Regions from separate parts of the Staphylococcus sp. M0911 genome, predicted to be linked through region 1. Evidence: riboswitches for the same ligand, from Rfam matches in the RefSeq annotation. Region 1 holds a riboswitch; each other region holds the start of a gene.
What was found. A riboswitch is a leader RNA that binds a small molecule or an ion and turns the genes downstream of it on or off. The one in region 1 is predicted to bind S-adenosylmethionine.
Positions count from the first base shown of each region.

Region 2: it holds a riboswitch for S-adenosylmethionine, as region 1 does, so the genes downstream of both, ssp1_RS02885 (Na+/H+ antiporter NhaC family protein) here and metX (homoserine O-acetyltransferase MetX) in region 1, are expected to answer to the same signal.
Region 3: it holds a riboswitch for S-adenosylmethionine, as region 1 does, so the genes downstream of both, ssp1_RS09140 (methionine ABC transporter ATP-binding protein) here and metX (homoserine O-acetyltransferase MetX) in region 1, are expected to answer to the same signal.
Region 4: it holds a riboswitch for S-adenosylmethionine, as region 1 does, so the genes downstream of both, metK (methionine adenosyltransferase) here and metX (homoserine O-acetyltransferase MetX) in region 1, are expected to answer to the same signal.

Region 1 is NZ_CP022881.1:12,407-17,566, forward strand. Features, by position in the region: gene serS (serine--tRNA ligase) at 53-1,339, shown strand; gene ssp1_RS00050 (AzlC family ABC transporter permease) at 1,667-2,359, shown strand; gene ssp1_RS00055 (AzlD domain-containing protein) at 2,356-2,685, shown strand; SAM riboswitch class I at 2,788-2,893, shown strand; gene metX (homoserine O-acetyltransferase MetX) at 2,959-3,924, shown strand; gene ssp1_RS00070 (YybS family protein) at 4,469-5,160, shown strand, end outside.
Region 2 is NZ_CP022881.1:626,413-631,572, forward strand. Features, by position in the region: gene ssp1_RS02870 (amidohydrolase) at 1-688, shown strand, start outside; gene ssp1_RS02875 (SDR family oxidoreductase) at 779-1,660, shown strand; gene ssp1_RS02880 (hypothetical protein) at 1,908-2,480, shown strand; SAM riboswitch class I at 2,534-2,631, shown strand; gene ssp1_RS02885 (Na+/H+ antiporter NhaC family protein) at 2,711-4,006, shown strand; gene ssp1_RS02890 (SRPBCC family protein) at 4,206-4,718, shown strand; gene ssp1_RS02895 (MurR/RpiR family transcriptional regulator) at 4,806-5,160, opposite strand, start outside.
Region 3 is NZ_CP022881.1:1,898,349-1,903,508, forward strand. Features, by position in the region: gene ssp1_RS11915 (hypothetical protein) at 54-218, shown strand; gene ssp1_RS09130 (MetQ/NlpA family ABC transporter substrate-binding protein) at 307-1,116, opposite strand; gene ssp1_RS09135 (methionine ABC transporter permease) at 1,135-1,830, opposite strand; gene ssp1_RS09140 (methionine ABC transporter ATP-binding protein) at 1,823-2,848, opposite strand; SAM riboswitch class I at 2,939-3,041, opposite strand; gene ssp1_RS09145 (thioredoxin family protein) at 3,099-3,395, opposite strand; gene ssp1_RS09150 (toprim domain-containing protein) at 3,388-3,774, opposite strand; gene gcvH (glycine cleavage system protein GcvH) at 4,081-4,461, opposite strand; gene ssp1_RS09165 (arsenate reductase family protein) at 4,638-4,991, opposite strand; gene ssp1_RS09170 (thioredoxin family protein) at 5,132-5,160, shown strand, end outside.
Region 4 is NZ_CP022881.1:1,021,530-1,026,689, reverse strand. Features, by position in the region: gene ssp1_RS05155 (fluoride efflux transporter FluC) at 1-62, shown strand, start outside; gene ssp1_RS05150 (aldo/keto reductase) at 121-957, opposite strand; gene ssp1_RS05145 (NERD domain-containing protein) at 1,109-2,017, opposite strand; gene metK (methionine adenosyltransferase) at 2,137-3,336, opposite strand; SAM riboswitch class I at 3,445-3,560, opposite strand; gene pckA (phosphoenolpyruvate carboxykinase (ATP)) at 3,714-5,160, shown strand, end outside.

The DNA.
Region 1 (5,160 bases):
ACATAGTTGGCATGCTAAATATATATTTTTTATGGGAAAGGATGAAGGTTTCATGTTAGATATTAAACTTTTTAGAACAGAGCCAGACAAAGTTAAGAGCAAAATTGAATTAAGAGGAGACGACCCTAAAGTAGTCGATGAGGTATTAGAATTAGATGAAAAGCGTCGTACATTAATAAGCAAGACAGAAGAGATGAAAGCGAAACGTAATAAAGTAAGTGAAGAAATCGCTCAGAAAAAACGTAATAAAGAAAATGCTGATGATGTTATTGCTGAAATGCGTCAATTAGGTGATGACATTAAAGAATATGATACACAATTAAATGAAATTGATAATAAAATGACAGACATTCTATGTCGTATTCCAAACCTTATCAATGACGATGTGCCACAAGGTGCTTCAGATGAAGAAAATATCGAAGTTAAAAAGTGGGGTACACCACGTGAATTTGATTTCGAAGCGAAAGCACACTGGGATATCGTAGAAGATCTTAAAATGGCTGACTTCGATCGTGCCGCTAAAATTTCTGGTGCACGTTTCGTTTATCTAACAAGAGACGGTGCACAATTAGAACGTGCATTAATGAACTACATGATTACGAAACATACAACACAACATGGTTACACTGAAATGATGGTACCTCAATTAGTTAACGCTGATACAATGTATGGTACTGGTCAATTACCTAAATTCGAAGAAGATTTATTTAAAGTGGAAAAAGAAGGATTATATACAATTCCAACTGCTGAAGTACCTTTAACAAACTTCTATCGTGATGAAATCATCCAACCAGGTGTCTTACCTGAAAAATTCACTGGACAATCTGCATGTTTCCGTAGTGAAGCGGGTTCAGCTGGTAGAGATACAAGAGGTTTAATTCGTTTACACCAATTCGACAAAGTTGAAATGGTACGCTTTGAAAAACCTGAAGATTCTTGGGATGCTTTAGAAGAAATGACTACAAACGCTGAAGCGATCTTAGAAGAATTAGGATTACCATATCGTCGTGTTATCTTATGTACTGGAGACATTGGTTTCAGTGCTAGTAAAACATACGACTTAGAAGTATGGTTACCAAGCTATAACGACTACAAAGAAATCAGTTCATGTTCAAACTGTACTGACTTCCAAGCACGACGTGCCAATATCCGTTTCAAACGTGATAATGCAGCTAAACCTGAATTAGCGCATACGTTAAACGGTAGTGGTTTAGCTGTAGGTCGTACATTCGCAGCAATCGTTGAGAACTACCAAAATGAAGATGGTACAGTAACAATCCCTGAAGCCTTAGTACCATTCATGGGTGGTAAAACTCATATTCAAAAGCCAACTAAATAATTTAGATTGTTAGCGAATAAATAAGCTATACAATGCGCGGTAATGAAGAGCCATCATTGCCGCGTATTTTTTATGCGAATAATCAAAAGTAAGAGGGTAGGGGAGGGTCATTAAGTAAAATTTAGATGCAAAAATAGAGGAGGGTCTAATTGTTTACGGAAAATTCTGTCATATTATAAACGCTGTATTTACGACGTTTTTAAAATGAGGGTTGTCTTACGTCACACATACCGACGTCTAAAGTGATTGCCGTTTTCATCATTGTATATTAGACTTGAGTTTATTATTTAAACGTAAATGCATTTGGTACTAGAAAGGGGAGGCAAGATGACCCATCTCACATTTAGACAAGGTGTTAAAGAATGTATTCCAACATTATTAGGATATGCAGGTGTTGGTATTTCATTCGGTATTGTTGCTGCATCTCAAAAGTTTAGTTTATTAGAAATTATATTACTTTGTTTAATTATTTATGCTGGTGCGGCGCAATTTATTATATGTGCGTTAGTCATAGCTGGAACACCGATAACAGCGATAGTGTTGACAACGTTTATTGTTAATTCACGTATGTTTTTATTAAGTATGACGTTAGCACCTAATTTTAAGTCTTATAGTTTATGGAATCGAATTGGACTTGGTTCTTTAGTGACCGATGAAACGTTTGGTGTAGCCATCACACCTTATGTAAAAGGAGAACCTATTAATGATCGTTGGTTGCACGGTTTAAACATTACAGCATATTTGTTTTGGACCTTTTCTTGTGTAGTTGGTGCTATATTCGGCAAATATATTTCGAATCCAGAGATGTTAGGATTAGATTTTGCGATTACGGCTATGTTTGTATTTTTAGGTATTGCTCAATTTGAATCTGTTAAAAAGTCTAAGATCAACATCTATCTCGTGCTTATTCTATGTGTCATTGTGATGATGTTAACGTTAAGCTTTGTTATGCCTTCATATGTAGCGATTATTATATCTGCGGTTGTCGCTTCTACATTAGGGGTGGTGATGGACAGATGATGACAGATCAACATATGTTAATCATTATTATTCTATGTGGTATTGTTACGATTTTAGTCAGAGTGATTCCATTTATGATGATTTCACGAGTGAATTTACCTGACGTTTTGATTCGATGGTTATCCTTTATTCCAATTACACTTTTTACAGCACTCGTCTTGGACGGTTTGATTCAACAACATGAGGGTAGTGTAGGCTATACACTCAATGTGCCATTCATTATTGCATTAATACCAACTATATTATTAGCCATCTATACGAGAAGTCTAACCTGGACGATTTTAGGTGGTATTGCATTTATCGCTCTGTTGAGATTCTTTCTATAGAAATCAAGGTCTATATATTGAATTTCGCAAATGAGTTAGTTAAAATTTAAGTAGTTAGAAAATTTAGATAATTAATGTATTTATTCAAAACTTAATCATAAAATCTTATTCAGAGAAGTTGAGGGACTTGGCCCATAGACGCTTCAGCAACCGGCTACAAAGAATACGAGTACGGTGCTAAAACCAACGAGCACTCGAATGATAAGTACTGAACCGCTTCTTACTTTTCATAGAGTAAGAAGCTTTTTTATTTAAAGGAGGATGGATTCATATATGTCGAATTATACAGTTGATACATTAGAATTAGGCCATTTTACGACAGAGTCAGGAGAAACGATACAAAATTTAAAATTAACATATGAACATGTAGGTTATCCTGGACAACCATTAGCATTAGTTTGCCATGCACTAACTGGCAATCATCTTACATATGGTACAGATGAACATCCAGGTTGGTGGCGTGAAATTATTGATGGCGGATATATACCTATTAATGATTATCAATTTTTAACATTCAACGTGATAGGGAGTCCATTTGGTTCAAGTTCAAAGCATAATGACCCACATTTTCCAGATCATTTAACATTAAGAGATATCGTACGTGCACTTGAGAAGGGGATAGAAGCACTAGGATTTAATAAAATAGATATTTTAATCGGTGGTAGTCTAGGAGGTATGCAAGCACTAGAATTACTTTATAACCGACGATTCCAAGTGGATAAAGCGGTCATACTTGCTGCTACAGATAAAACCTCATCGTACAGTTGTGCCTTTAATGAGATTGCTAGGCAAGCTATTCATATCGGTGGTAAAGAAGGTTTAAGTATTGCCCGTCAATTAGGATTCTTAACTTATCGTTCTTCTAAAAGTTATGATCAACGCTTCACGCCTGAAGAGGTAGTTAGTTATCAACAACATCAAGGTAATAAGTTCAAAGAATCATTTGATTTATCATGTTATTTAACACTGCTGGACGTCTTAGATAGTCATAATATTGATAGAGGTAGAGATGATGTTGATGAAGTGTTTAAATCATTAGACACAAAGGTATTAACGATGGGATTCATAGATGATTTGTTGTATCCAGATGATCAAGTATTAGCGACAGGGCAACGCTTTAAATATCACAGACACTTCTTTGTACCAGATAACGTGGGTCACGATGGTTTCTTACTTAACTTTGAAGATTGGGCGCCTAATTTATATCACTTTTTAAATGCGAAACATATTCGACGATAATGACTAAAACCATGTTCTAATGTTAATTTTATAAGGTTGAATATCGATGTTAAAAGTATAGTATATAAAGAGAATACAAATCGAGAAATTAAATAGGTGGCTATGAGATGAAACAATTGATAATTATATTAAATGCATTGAATTATATAGTTATAGCATCATTAATAATATTCAACTTCAATAATCTATCTGAAAAGGGATTAGATATATGTAGATATTTCCTTTTTATTAGTTGTGTTTTATTTATATTTTCCTTAATTATGTATTTACTAACTAAGAAAGAATTTGTTTTAAAAAGTAGTTTTATTAATCTAGTTAATTTAATTGTAATATTTCCAATTCTACTATTAATAATGATTTGATTTTCATATTACTATGCTTGCTTTTAAAAGGTTTATCGTAATGAATTTTAATTAAAAATTTGTAAAAACTATAGATTATTTCACTCTAAAGTACTGCTGGAATTGACCGACATAAATACCAGTAGTACTTTATTGTTTATTTTTTTCAAAGAGGTTAAAATGGTAATTATAGTCAAAAAAGTATGGGAGTGGCGTGTGTGTTTTCAAAAATACAACCTAAAGCAACTATGATAGGTACATTAGCATTAGTGATAGTCGCTTTAGTAACACATGTATTACCTATTCTCGGCTTAATTTTATGTTTATTTGCAACAATCCCAGGTGTCGTATTATGGAACAAATCTATTCAGTCATTTGGAATTAGTGCCTTAGTAACAGTTATAATTACAACATTATTAGGTAATACATTCGTCTTAAGTATAATGGTTTTAGTGATTTTAACGAGTTTAATCATTGGACAATTACTTAAGGAAAGAGCAACAAAAGAAAGAATTTTATATGTAACAACGGTATCTCTAAGTTTAATGACATTGATAGGATTCATGTTATTACAAGTATTTGATAAAATCCCAAGAGCAGCCGCATTAGTTAACCCTGTTAAAGAAACCGTTCATAACATGTTATTAACAAGTGGAGCAGATGCTGATTACAGACAGATGCTTGAAGAAAGTATCCGCCAAATGACGGTCCAACTCCCTAGTTATCTCATTATTATCGTTTTTCTTTTCGTTTTAATTAATCTGATCATAACATTTCCAATCCTGCGCAAATTCAAAGTAGCTACGCCAATATTTAAGCCGCTATTCGCTTGGCAAATGAATCGTACGCTATTAACAATCTATATTATTGATTTACTTTGTGTAATGTTTGCGAC
Region 2 (5,160 bases), 610 kb from region 1:
GAAAGCAGTATTAGGATTCCATAATTATCCAACGATGGACATTGGTGACTTTGCTATAAAGAAAGGGCCTATTACGTCTGCTGTAGATCGCTTCGAATTTGAGATTAAAGGAAAAGGGGCACATGCTGCTAAACCAGAACAGGGTAATGACCCAACCGTTGCTTTAGGTCAACTGATTAATAGTTTACAAACGATTGTAAGTAGAAATTTATCTGCTTTTGATAATGCAGTTGTTACTATTGGTGAAATTTCATGTGGAAATACATGGAATGTCATTGCCGATCAAGCCTATGTACAAGGGACTGTCCGTTCATTTAAACCAGAACATAGAGCATATATCGAACAACGAATGAATGATATTGCTGATGGTTTAGCACGAACATTTAATATACAGGTAGATTGCCGATATACACGACTTCCTGGAACAGTAATTAATGATGATGAATTAACTGATATGGCGATAGAAGTAGCAAAAGATATCGGTTATCATGTCTCAATGATGGATTTACCATTAACGATTGGTGAAGACTTTTCAGGTTATACAGAAACGTATCCTGGTGTATTTGCATTCATAGGATCTAATAGTGAGTATGACTTACATCATCCTTTATATGATCCAGATGAGCGTATTTTAGAAAAAGTGCCAACTTATTTTGTGACACTGGCGAAACGTCTTCTGAATCAATAGTCACTATACATTGTATAAAGATAATATGATTAACATCTGGATAACCTTGGGTATATGACAACATATACAAATTGAGGAGATGAATTTAAAATGTCAGCACAAGATCCTAGAAATAAATTCAAATCAACAGACTATGAAAAACAAGAGCAGCCACTTCCAGGCTTGCAAAGTCAATTAACACCTGAACCCGATTGTGGTGAGACATCATACGTCGGACACGGGCGATTAAAAGGATATAAAATGTTAGTCACAGGTGGCGATTCTGCCATTGGACGCGCAGCAGCTATTGCTTATGCTAAAGAAGGCGCAGATGTTGCGATTAATTATCTTCCAAGTGAAGACAAAGACGCACAAGACGTTAAACAAGTGATTGAAGAAGCGGGACAAAAAGCAGTGCTAATACCTGGTGATATACGTGATGAACAATTTAACTATGACATGGTCGAAGAAGCACATCAACAGCTTGGTGGACTTGATAATGTAACATTAGTCGCTGGACATCAACAATACCATGATGATATTCGAGGATTTGATACTCAATCATTTAAAGAGACATTTGAAACCAATGTATATCCAATATTTTGGACAGTACAAAAAGCATTAGAGTATTTACAACCTGGGGCATCAATTACTACAACGTCATCTGTTCAAGGATATAATCCAAGCCCTATCTTACACGACTATGCCGCTTCAAAAGCTGCCATTATCTCATTGACGAAAAGTTTATCAGAAGAGCTTGGCGCAAAAGGTATTCGTGTCAATTGTGTGGCACCAGGACCATTTTGGTCACCTTTACAAATTACTGGTGGACAACCACAACGTAATATTCCGAAATTCGGTAAAAATACACCACTTGGCCGTGCAGGTCAACCTGTTGAACTATCAGGAACATATGTACTTTTAGCATCTGAAGAATCAAGTTATACAACCGGACAAGTCTTCGGTGTGACAGGCGGCATTCAAATTAACTAATGAATAGCAGTTGGTCGATAAAGTGTTAATACTTTATCGACCATTTTTTTGTGACAAATTATATGATAACTATATCCAATTTTATTATGAATTTGGAATAAAAATATGTTTAATGTAAAATAAAAATATAAAATTATTAACCTTTTTAAAGAATGGAATTTAATTAAAGAATACAGATATATCTAAGGGATAGGTAATTTATACGACAAATTGCAATAGAAATCTTATATCTAAAGGAGATAATAACATGGTGAAAGATACGTTTATAAGGATTGCTCCGTTCATAATAGGTATAATCGCTATAGTTGTATTTTCATTATTTACTACGAATCAATGGTTTTTAATCATTTTATTACTTTTATTTGCTTTAACCAATGCATTAAAAAATCTGTATTTTGTTAATAAAAATATTAAAAATCATATCATATGGATTAATAAAACAATCGACCGGTTATTAGGTATTATTATCGGTTGTTTATGGATTGTATTTTTTATGATGATATTATTTCAACAAAATTATACATGGATTACTTTCTTAATTGTATTGGTAACTATGACGTTTGTTTTTTATATAGAAACTAAATTACAAATTGAAGATGATACGCAAAGGAAAAACCATCGAGATTATAAAGTCATCTCTAAACAACGTGAACAACAATTAAAAATACTGATAATTAGTATGACAATCATTTCTATTATTTTAATGATGGTATCACTTTATTTAAAATGGTGGGTCGCCTTTGGTATAGCTATTGCAATATTATTCGTAGTTGCTGTTGCATTAATTATTTATGAAAAATATTTTACGACGAAGTTATAATTTATGATTGACGTCGTAGGAATTATCTTGTAACGTAAACGTTAAATATGAATCACTTATCAAGAGAAGTGGAGGGACTGGCCCTGTGAAGCTTCGGCAACATTGAATCATGTGCCAATTCCAGTAACCTATCTAGGTTTGAAGATAAGGGGATAATCGTTGTAGATGGACCTCTTTTCTTTATTATAAAGTAAAGAGGTATTTTTTTATTTAAGGAAGTAGGTCTAATAATGAAAGAAACAAAAAAGGGTAATGCTTGGGCGTTATTTCCGTTATTATTATTTATGTTGTTATTTTTAGGTGTAGGTATCATATCAGGTGATTTCACGACAATGCCTTTAAATGTTGCGATAACGATTACGGTAATCGTTGCTTTGTTGATGAATCGCAAAGAAAAATTTGCTACTAAAGTTGAAGTGTTTACTAAAGGTGCAGGTCATTCAAATATTATTTTAATGATGCTTATCTTTATTTTAGCAGGCGCTTTTTCAACGACGACAGAGAAAATGGGTGGCGTGACTTCAACTGTAAATTTAGGGTTGTCACTTATTCCTGAAAACTTAATTATAGTCGGTTTATTTATCATTTGTATGTTTGTTTCCATTTCAATGGGAACATCAGTAGGTACAGTAGCAGCAATTGCACCGGTAGGATTTGGATTTGCACAAGCTACAGATGTATCTGCAGCTTTAGCTATGGCTACAGTTGTTGGTGGCGCTATGTTTGGAGATAATCTTTCTATGATTTCTGATACTACGATAGCGGCTGTACGTACACAACATACGAAGATGAAAGATAAATTTAAAGTAAACTTTAGAATTGTTTTGCCAGGTGCGATATTAACCATAGTTGTACTATTTTTCCTAACAAATGGAATTTCCATGGATCATTCTAAAAGTTATGATTTCCAATTAGTTAAAGTCATTCCGTATTTATTGGTGTTGATACTAGCGCTAGTTGGTGTCAATGTGATTATCGTCCTTATTGGTGGGACAGTTTTATCTGGAGTCATTGGCCTTATTGATGGCTCATTTGGTTGGAAAGGATTACTAAGTGCTGTATCTAAAGGAATTATAGGTATGGAAGATATTGCTATGATTGCCTTATTAATTGGTGGTTTAGTAGGACTTATTCAACATAATGGCGGTATAGATTGGTTGTTAAATGTAGTCAGAGGTCGCGTGAAATCTAAACGAGGAGCTGAAATAGGCATTGCCAGTTTAGTAAGTGTGGCAGATATTGCAACAGCTAATAATACTATTTCAATCATTATGTCAGGACCATTAGCTAAAAATATTGCAGATGAATATGATGTTGATCCACGTAAATCAGCTAGTATTTTAGATATATTTGGTGGGTGTTTCCAAGGCTTATTACCATATAGTCCTCAAGTGATTTCAGCTGCAGGAGTAGCGGGCATCTCACCATTCTTACTCGTTCCTTATAGTATTTATCCTATCATGCTTGGTGTATGCGGATTGATTGCTATTTTAATTGGTTATCCAAAATTAAAAAACAAAGCATAAAACGATTATAAACTGAGACGATTTAGTCTCGGTTTTTTAATTGATAAATAGAACAATACAGAGAAAATGTTTCAAGTCAGTGTTTTAATGGTAAACTAGACTAAATGTGTAGAAGCGCAATCTTTTTTAATGTATAAATGTTTGGAAGTTTGAACAAATACGTTAAAATAGTATTAAGAGTGAAAGTAGGTGACTGAAAGTGGCAAAGTATAATGTGGAAAATGAATATGTAGAAATTGATATTGAACGTTTATTAAAATATTCACCAGAAACAATTTATGAAGCTTGGACGAAAGAAGATATTCTCAAACAATGGTTTATGACGTCGAAACGTACGAATAAATCATTTGAAGCTGATGTCCAAGAAGGTGGTAAGTATCGTATCGTTGATAGTAGAAATGGTAAACAAAATATTATCGAAGGTACATACGAAGAATTAGTCATGGATGAATTTATTAAAATGACAATAGGTATGCCAGGCTTAAGTAACGAGGAGGATATTATAGAAGTAGAATTCTTCGAACGTGAATCAGGTGGCACCCAAATGTTCTTCTATTATCAATCATATATGGAACGTGAAAGAAGATTAACCAATCTTGAATACAAACAGAAAAAGAAAGAATACCATGATTCAACTGCGCATGGATTTGAACTTATGTTTGACAAAATGAATGCAGTATTAGAAGAAATTGAAGAACAGAAAAATAATTAATTTGAATTAATCAATAGTAATATATAAGCCAGTAAATGAATTTAAGAAAGTTCATTTACTGGCTTTTTATCTTTATAGACAAAATGATTATTTGAGTTCACCTTTTTCTTTCCGTTCATTATATTTTCTGAGCAGTGTTTCAAAGAAAATATGATAACTAATAAAACTTGAATAATCAGTGCCATCATTTAAATAGAATGTATTACTAGATACATACACATTATAATTTGCTTGTTGGGCTAACGTATTATCTTTCATCGTTGTGACTGAGATAAAATATTTTTGTCTCAATTGCAATAGCTGTGTTACTTCTTTTAATTGATAAGTTTCACCAGATAGCGAAATGATAAAGAAAAGGTCTTGCGGTACGGTTTTGTTTAAGACCATTTTTAATTCGTGTTCATCATAAAGAATAATGATGTTTTTATGCATTGTTAATAAT
Region 3 (5,160 bases), 550 kb from region 1:
ATGAAAATAATGCCTTTTTCATTATGTTATGCTTGCAAGAAAGGAGTGGTTTAATGTTAGTATTGATCATTCATTTATTAGCAACTTTATTAATATTAATATCTTTAATTTTAATTATTAAAAATCAATTCACTAAGCCTAATCATAATGCCATGTTACCTTCTGTACTTCTACTCATTGCTTCATTAATATTGTTATTTTATAACATATTAAAATGAGCTATTGGATAACTATGGATTGAATCAACATTTAAATATACAAAAATCCTCAAGCATTTTCGTCTTGAGGATTTTACTGTTTCAATCATTATTCTGCTGGCACAACGGCACCATCATATTTTTTATTAATGTAGTCTTTAATTTCTTTTGAACGTAAAACTTTCATTAATTCTTTAATTTTCTTATCATCTTTATGTCCATCTTTAACTGCGATTAAGTTAGCATATGGATTATCTTTAGCTTTTTCATATGCGATTGAATCTTTTTTAGGATTTAATTTTTGATCAATAGCATAGTTTGAGTTAATAATCACTGCATCTGCATCTTGTTTTTGATAGATTTTAGGCAAGAATTCTGCTGATTGTTTGTTATTAAATTTGATATCTTTTTTATTTTCAGTGATGTCACTGAATTTTGCATCTTCAATTTTAACACCTTTTTTAATTTTAATTAATCCTTCATCCACGAAGAATTTAAGGAAACGACCTTGTTCTGCAGGGTTGTTAGATACGTATACTGTTGCGCCTTTAGGTAAATCTTTTAAACTTTTGTATTTTTTAGAGTAAACTGCCATTGGTTCTAATTCTACGTCACCAGCTGACTCAATTTTGTATCCTTTTTCTTTACTTTCAGTTTTTAAGTAAGGTGTGTGTTGGAAGAAGTTGGCATCTAATTCACCTTTATCTAATAATTTGTTAGGCGTTGTATAGTCATTGATTGTTTGAATATCTAATTTATAACCTTTTTTCTCTAATAATGGTTTGGCTTTTTCTAGAATTTCTGCGTGTGGTGCAGGTGAAGCTCCGACTTTAATCGTCTTGTCATCATCCTTACCTCCACATGCTGCTAATGCTACGGTTAAAGATAGTAATAATAAAATACCTAAAATTTTCTTCATTGATTTATCCCCTTTTCTTTAGCGTTTATCAATTTTATTTGTAACCCAATCACCAATAAATTGGATGATGAATACAATAATTAAGATGAAAACTGTTGAAACTAAAATAACGTCATTTTGATTTCGAGTGAAACCAGTTAAGTATGCTAAGTTACCTAAACCACCCGCACCAATAACGCCGGCAATTGCTGTAGATCCTACTAATGCAATTGCTGTTACTGTCAAGCCTGATACTAACGCCGGCATTGCTTCAGGTAGTAATACTTTTCTTACTACAGTCCAAGTATTAGCACCCATAGACCATGCTGCTTCAATTACCCCTTTATCTATTTCTTTGAAAGCAATTTCTACTAATCTAGCATAGAATGGCGCTGCACCTATGATTAAGGCAGGCAATGCACCTGTTGGACCACTTATTGTACCTAATACAACACTTGTAAATGGTATTAATAAAAGGATTAAAATGATGAACGGTATCGCTCTAAATAAGTTCACTATAAATGAAACAATTGAATAAAAAATTCTTGCAACTTTCGAATGACTCTTAGCTGATAAAAATAATAAAACACCTAAAATCAATCCAAATATAAAAGCAAATATTGTTGATACAACAGTCATATAAAGTGTTTCAACAATGGCTTGCCAAACTTCTGGCCATTGGACGTTTGGCATTGTAATCATTTCTTGGAGTATTTCTCCAACTGACTTACCCATGTCTTAACACCTCCACATTCACATGTTTCTCATGAAGATTATTTTTGAAATCTTCAAAATTTTCAGAACTTATAAAAGGTATATGGACGACTAAAAATCCTAACGTACCATTTCTTGTATTCTTAATGTCAGCTTCCAAAATGTTGACTTCAATCTGATGTGTTTTCGTAATGTACGATATAATCGGTTGAGTTGTATTTTCACCGTTAAAGTTTAATCGAACTATGTATGCATTGTTATCTAATGGTTCTAATGCATCTAATGACTCTTCAAAATCCTCATTTAAATCATCTTTTACAAATCGTCGTGTTACCTCGTGTTGTGGATTTTCAAATACCTGGCTTACTTGACCTTGTTCTATCACTCGTCCGTTTTCCATAACTGCAACTTCATCACATATTCGGCGAATGACTTGCATTTCATGCGTGATTAACACGATTGTTAAATTTTGTTGCTCACGTATTTTTAATAATAAGTCTAAAATTTCATCTGTAGTTTGAGGATCAAGTGCACTCGTTGCTTCATCACAAAGCAATACTGTCGGATCATTGGCTAATGCTCTAGCAATACCCACTCTTTGTTTTTGTCCACCAGACAACTCAGATGGATATGCATTTTCTCGACCTTTCAACCCTACAAGTTCTATTAATTCATTGGCCTTACGTTTAGCTTCTCCTCTAGATAAGCCTGCAATTTCTAGTGGGAATGTAATATTTTTAAGAACTGTTCTCGACCATAGTAAATTAAAATGTTGGAAAATCATACTTACTTTTTGGCGTTTCTTACGTAAATCTGACTTCGATAATTGACTTATATTATCTCCATCAATAATAACTTCTCCAGAAGTGGGTGCTTCTAAATTATTAAACATTCTAATTAAAGTACTCTTACCTGCTCCAGAAAAACCAATCACCCCAAAAATGGAACCGGATTGAATGTTTAAATCAACGTGATCTACAGCGAGTACGTCTTTATTTTTCGTATGATATCGTTTCACGATTTGTTTTAACTCAATCACGTTAATGCCTCCTTGTTTATAACTAATACAAATTAAAAAATGCTTCCTCAAAACTTTAGACTGTTTGAGAAAGCATTTTAAAATATCTTTCTCTCATCTTCTAAAGTTTACCTTTATGTGAATTGGCACCATTTCTATATAAGACGGTTGCCGGGCTTCGTAGGGCACATCCCTCCACCTCTCTCGATAAGAGTGTTTGCATGATTTAATTTTATTTAATCCTACCATCACGGTAGAGATTCGTCAATAATTATTTTAAATTTTCTAACAAATAAGGAACAGACCTAAATGCATACAACCTTTTCACTTCTTTATCCTTATTCATTAACATTAATACTGGTACTGACATAATTTGATGTGTTTCACTAAATTTCGGATGAAAGTTCATATCGATTTTCTTAACGGGGAGTTTCAAGATTTCATTTGCTATATCCAACATTCTTTCAGACACTTTACACGTTCCACATGTTGGCGTATACCCGAAAATAAGATGTTTTTCTTCTCCAAAATTTTCTGTCACATCGTCTATTTCTATAGATTTACTCATTCACTAAAACTAACCTTTCAGTTTTTAAATTAGGTATAAGGGATTTCTCTTTCTTGCAATTAAATCCATGTTTGGTAAGTACATGTGCTAAATAATTTTTAGGACAGTTTGCCACTTCGCAAAATGTTTTATCTACAAAAATATGTTCAGACTCACTTAAATATCGTTTGAACCATTTTCTAATTCGATCCCCTTCGTCATCTGAATCAGCTAAGACGAAAACTTGTTTACCATAAAGTGATTCTATCATATCATCGATCTTATCTATACTCATAGTACCATGCGTACAGATAATACTTACCGGTTCTGCGATGACTTGCTGCACTCGTTTTTTATCAGATTTACCTTCAACAATGATTACTTTGTTCACAATAGTCATAAGTATTCACCCTTTAAAAATCGAAAATTAACTATCACTATTCATTTCCACGAGGATTCTGCTTATAAAACATATACTGCAAAAACTTAAAATGAATTAACCATTTTATTACACTGTTAATATCATTTTTACAAATGTCATAAATGTTTTTTAATCTAAGTTCATCAAATTGTATGTACTCTTGCTTATATATTCCTTGCATTCGGGTCGCCTTTGCTTTCGCAATGGCATAAGTGTTTCCAAAATCTAAAGATTTAAAAAACACTAAAAAAACTCCTTGATACGAGATCGAGGAGTTTACTAATATTATTCGCCAATCATTTCTGAATATTGATCTGCTGATAATAATTCGTCAATTTGGCTTTCGTCGCTAATTTCTACTTTAACCATCCATGCTTTTTCATATGGTGATTCGTTTACAAATTCAGGACTATCTTCTAATTCTTCATTAACTTCAACTACTTTACCAGTAATTGGTGCATATAATTCAGATACAGTTTTTACAGATTCAACACTACCGAAAGTGTCGCCTTCGTTTAATTCATCATCAGTTTCAGGTAATTCAACGAATACGATATCACCTAACTCATTTTGAGCATATTCAGTAATACCAATTGTCGCTACATTTCCTTCAACTTTAACCCATTCGTGTTCTTTAGAGTATTTAAATTCGTTTGGTACTGCCACGATAAATCCCCTCCTAATTTTAAGTACATTTTAATGATGCCATACCCGCAATTATCAATCAACTATTATCTAAAAATTTTAAACCTTAAAATATTCGGGTTTAAAAATGTAAATTGCTATTTTTATAACTTTATTAAAATGAAAGTTCACTTTTTATAATTTGAAACAATCTACTTTTATAACCAAGTATTTTTATATTCTTCTTCTTTAAAGCCTAATGTAATCTTATCACCTAATATAGCTAACGGACGTTTCACTAACATGCCATCTGAAGCAAGTAATTCAAAACGTTCTTCGTCTGATAAGTCATTTAATTTATTTTTTAAATCTAATTCACGATATTTGGCACCGTGCGTATTAAATAATTTTTTAGTATCTACACCAGTTTTATCTACTATTTCTTTAAATTCATTTTTCGTAGGTGTATGTTGAACGATATCAATAGGTTCATAACTTACACCGTATTCATCTAAAAATTTAGCTGCTTTTTTGCAAGTTGTACAATTAGCATATTGGTAAAATTTAATCATCGATTTGCCTCCTTTATCTCTTAAATCCAATATATCATGTTATTTTAGAAAACGCTCTACTTTTTAAGCTTATTTTTTTATTTAAGTATTTCCATCCGTTATAATAAATTTACTAAACTTTTTCAAAGGAGCTTTTATAAATGGAAAGTATTAAAACAACTGAACAATT
Region 4 (5,160 bases), 1.0 Mb from region 1:
CGCTCTTGCAATTTGTTGGTGCCTTTGCAAGTTGCTATTTTGCATATCATTTATTTCAATAACTAATGATATTCATTAAAACCACGTCCCCTGTTCGATTGAGGACGTGGTTTTGTCATATTATTTCCCATTAAATTCTGAAGGGTCTGGCCCAATTCTTTTATTTTGATTTAGGTCATCTAATTTTTTCATTTGGTCATCATTTAATTCAAAATCTAATATATTTAGATTTTCGTCAATACGGTGAGGTGTTACTGATTTAGGAATTGTGACTACTTGATGTTGATAGTTCCATCTAATAATCACTTGTGCTGGCGTTTGCCCAACTTCTTGTGCTACTTGATTAACTACTTCATCATCTAATATTTGCGCGTTCATTAATGGTGACCAAGATTCCATCACAATATTTTGAACATCTAAATATTGTCTCAACTCTTTTTGAGTTAAGTATGGATGGAACTCAACTTGGTTAATTACAGGCTTAATAGATACTTGAGCTAGTAACGCTTCAAAATGATCTACATTAAAGTTACTCACTCCAATATTTTTAACACGCTCTTGTTTATATAAATCTTCCATACCTTGCCATGTATCTATCATTAGGGCTTCATTCGTACCCGGCCAATGCATTAAATACAAATCTAGATAATCTAAATCTAACCTTTTCAAACTATTTTCGTAGGCTTGTTCAACATTTTCTCTACCATAATCTTCTAACCATAATTTTGAGGTAATAAATAAATCCTCACGTTTTAAGCCTGCAGATTCAAGCCCTTCTTTAATACCTTGTCCTACCTTTTCTTCATTACCATATACCTTTGCTGTATCGATACTTCTATATCCATTTTCAATTGCGTATTTAACAGCTTTTGTACAATCATCATTATTTTCAACTCTAAATGTACCTAGACCAACTTTCGGCATCGTATGACCATTATAAAATTTAATATTATCCATACATTCCCACTCCTTAAATACAATTTCAATATTCTATACCCTATGAAAGTAGATAAAACTCAGATTAAACATAAGTCATATAAATTTCAATATCTGTGCTCAAAACTAAAAAAGCTAGTAGAGATAAAATCCCTACTAGCTTCGTTGATATTTAATTAAATGATTCGATTTGTTCCATGATTTGTTGTAAATCATCGACATTATATTGAATACGTCCATGGAATACAAATTTGTTAAAGAATTCATCTAGTTGTTCAGGTCCAACTAATACTTTGACATTACTATTTTGAGCATAATTAGAAATAGTAACATCTCCTTCATTTTTAGGGTTAAAGTAAAGAATAGATGTTGGTGTATACTTAGTATTTAATTTACTTTGTAAGTCACCAGCTACATTCTGTATTTGTTGAATCTCATCTGAATAGTTTATAAATGATAATGATTTTTCGTCACTATTTTGATCAAGTACTAATGTTTGAGGCGTTCCTTTATCTAATTCCAACGTATTAAATACTTGTTCCATTGTTGGTAGCTCAGAAAATTGAGCGCCACTAATACCATTATATACATGACCTTTTAATAATTGAGAATCAATAATATATAATCCAGTACGTGTAAGAACGAGATGACTAATTCTTTCAATCTTATTTAATTCATTTGTCGGTAAGAAAATATTAGCCATGATATGCATATCTTCAGGACGAATACGTTTTTCATTGACTAAACGCTCACGAATACCAATTAATCGCATATCAGTTACATATTCACTATGGTTTTTAGAAAATAGCTTTAATGCATCAATTTCTCTTTCTTTACTATTTACTGTAGCTTCATAATCTTCTTTTTGTTTCGTAACTGTCTTTTTATTCTCAATACGTTCTTTTTCCAAAGCTTCTTCATGAGATGCCTTTATACTTTGTTCTTTTTGTTGGTATTCTTCTTCTGTTTGTTGCTTAATCTTTTTCTTACTATTTAATGCAATTAAAAATAGTACAAAAAAGATAATTGCAATAACTACTGCAACAATTAACCCTATACCAATAGGTGAAGATAAACTCATCACATCAACGCTCCTTTTATATGATCAATACAATTAATTATAAAACATAATCAAGACATTTTCGACATCTTGTCGCAATTTATCTTATTATATTTCAAACATCTCACATGCTATTTTGTTTAAGCCTTGTTAATCGTATCTTTTAAAACGTTGACTTTATCCAATTTTTCCCATGGTAATAATACGTCAGTACGTCCAAAATGACCGTATGCAGCAGTTTGTTTATAAATAGGTTGTTTTAAATCTAACATTTTAATGATACCAGCTGGTCTTAAATCAAAGTTTGCTCTAACTGCTTCTACTAATTCAGACTCAGACACTTTACCTGTCCCGAACGTATCAATAGCTATAGATACTGGTTCAGCTACACCAATAGCATAAGCAAGTTGTACTTCACATTGTTCAGCTAATTCTGCAGCAACAATATTCTTCGCTACATATCTTGCAGCATAAGCGGCAGAACGGTCTACTTTAGTTGGATCCTTACCACTGAAGCAACCACCACCATGGCGTGCATAACCTCCGTACGTATCTACAATAATCTTACGTCCTGTTAATCCAGCATCCCCTTGTGGTCCACCGATTACAAAACGTCCTGTAGGATTAATATAGAATTTCGTCTTATCATCCATTAATGATTCTGGAACAGTTGGATAAATGACATGTTTTTTAATATCGTTTTGAATTTCTTCTAACGATTTATCTTCAGCGTGTTGTGTTGATACAACAATAGTATCAATGCGTTTAGGTTTATCATTTTCATCATATTCTACAGTGACTTGAACCTTACCATCTGGACGTAAATAATCTATAATGTCATCTTTACGTACATCTGATAGACGTTTCGCTAATTGATGAGATAAGAAAATAGGTAACGGCATATAAGTATCTGTTTCGTTTGTAGCATAGCCAAACATTAATCCTTGGTCACCTGCACCAGTTGCTTCAATTTCTTCTTCAGAAATATCATCACGGTATTCTAATGCTGTATCAACACCTTGAGCGATATCTGGTGATTGTTCATCAATTGCAGTTAAAACCGCCATTGTTTGTGAATCATAACCATATTTGGCACGTGTATAACCAATATCTTTAATTGTCTCTCTTACTACTTTTGGAATGTCAACATATGTCGTTGTTGAAATTTCACCTGAAATTAATGCCATTCCGGTTGTCACTGTTGTCTCACAAGCGACACGTGCATTAGGGTCGTCTTTAAGAATTTCGTCTAAGATTGCATCAGATACCTGATCAGCAATTTTATCTGGATGTCCTTCAGTTACTGATTCTGAAGTAAATAATCGTTTATTGTTAGTCATGTTTTGCTCCTTTTAAAATATATTACGATAATTCTCTTTTATATGAGCTAAATAAAAGAGCCTTCTACTACTACCTAGATAGAGTGAAGGCTCTTATACGTCCATTCGCTCTTATCGTTCAGACATTATGTGTCTGCAAACGGTTTGGCACCTTTCTTTTTATATGTAAAAAGAGGTTGCTGGGTTTCATTGGGTCCATGTCCCTCCACCACTCAGGATAAGAGAATCCGTTAAAATTAATACTACCTAATAAGAGAATTAATGTCAATTTATGATTTAAGTTATTTTAGTAATAATTTACGGTGGATTAATTAAATTGATATGTTATACTATTGAAATGTAAAGGCTTACATTATAACTATCTGGAGGGATTAAGTATGTCGATTGATACATACTCTGAAACGTCAAAAATTAAACAATTATTAGAAAAACCATCAACGAAGTTTCAACTATCAACAACTCAACTTTACAATAAGATCTTAGATAATAATGAAGGTGAACTTACTGAATTAGGCGCTATTAACGCAAGCACTGGTAAATATACTGGTCGCTCACCAAAAGATAAGTTTATCGTTACTGAACCTTCATATAGAGATAATGTAGATTGGGGAGACGTCAATCAACCTATCGATGAAGAAACATTCTTAAAACTTTATAATAAAGTATTAGATTACTTAGGTAAAAAAGATGAACTATATGTGTTTAACGGCTACGCAGGTAGTGATAAAGATTCACGTTTAAAATTAACTGTCATTAACGAATTAGCATGGCATAATTTATTTGCACATAATATGTTCATTCGTCCTGAATCTAAAGAAGAAGCAAAATCAATCAAACCTAACTTTACGATTGTATCAGCACCACATTTTAAAGCTGATCCTGAAGTTGATGGTACGAAAACTGAAACGTTTGTCATTGTATCATTTAAGCATAAGGTTATTTTAATCGGTGGCACAGAATACGCTGGTGAAATGAAAAAAGGTATCTTCTCAGTAATGAACTACTTATTACCTATGCAAGATATTATGAGTATGCATTGCTCTGCTAACGTAGGAGAAAAAGGCGATGTCGCATTATTCTTTGGGTTATCAGGTACAGGTAAAACAACGTTATCAGCTGATCCTGAAAGAAAATTAATCGGTGACGATGAACATGGTTGGAATAAAAATGGTGTGTTCAACATTGAAGGTGGTTGCTACGCAAAAGCGATCAATCTTTCAAAAGAAAAAGAACCACAAATTTATGATGCTATTGAATACGGCACTATCCTAGAAAACACAGTCGTTAAAGAAGATGGTACTGTTGATTTCGATGATAATAAATTCACTGAAAATACAAGAGCGGCATACCCTATTCATCATATTGATAATATTGTATTACCTTCAAAAGCAGCACATCCTAATACGATTATCTTTTTAACTGCAGATGCATTTGGTGTGATTCCTCCAATTTCAAAATTAACTAAAGATCAAGCAATGTATCATTTCTTAAGTGGATTCACGTCTAAATTAGCAGGTACTGAACGTGGTGTAACTGAACCAGAACCATCATTCTCTACTTGTTTCGGCGCACCATTCTTACCACTACATCCAACTGTTTATGCAGACCTATTAGGTGAATTAATTGATAAACATGATGTTGATGTGTATTTAGTTAACACTGGATGGACTGGCGGAAAATATGGTGTTGGTAGAAGAATTAGTTTACACTATACGCGTCAAATGGTTAACCAAGCAATCTCAGGTAAATTAAAAGATGCAGAGTTTACAAAAGACTCAACATTTGGTTTAAATATTCCAGTTGAAATCGAAGATGTACCAAAAA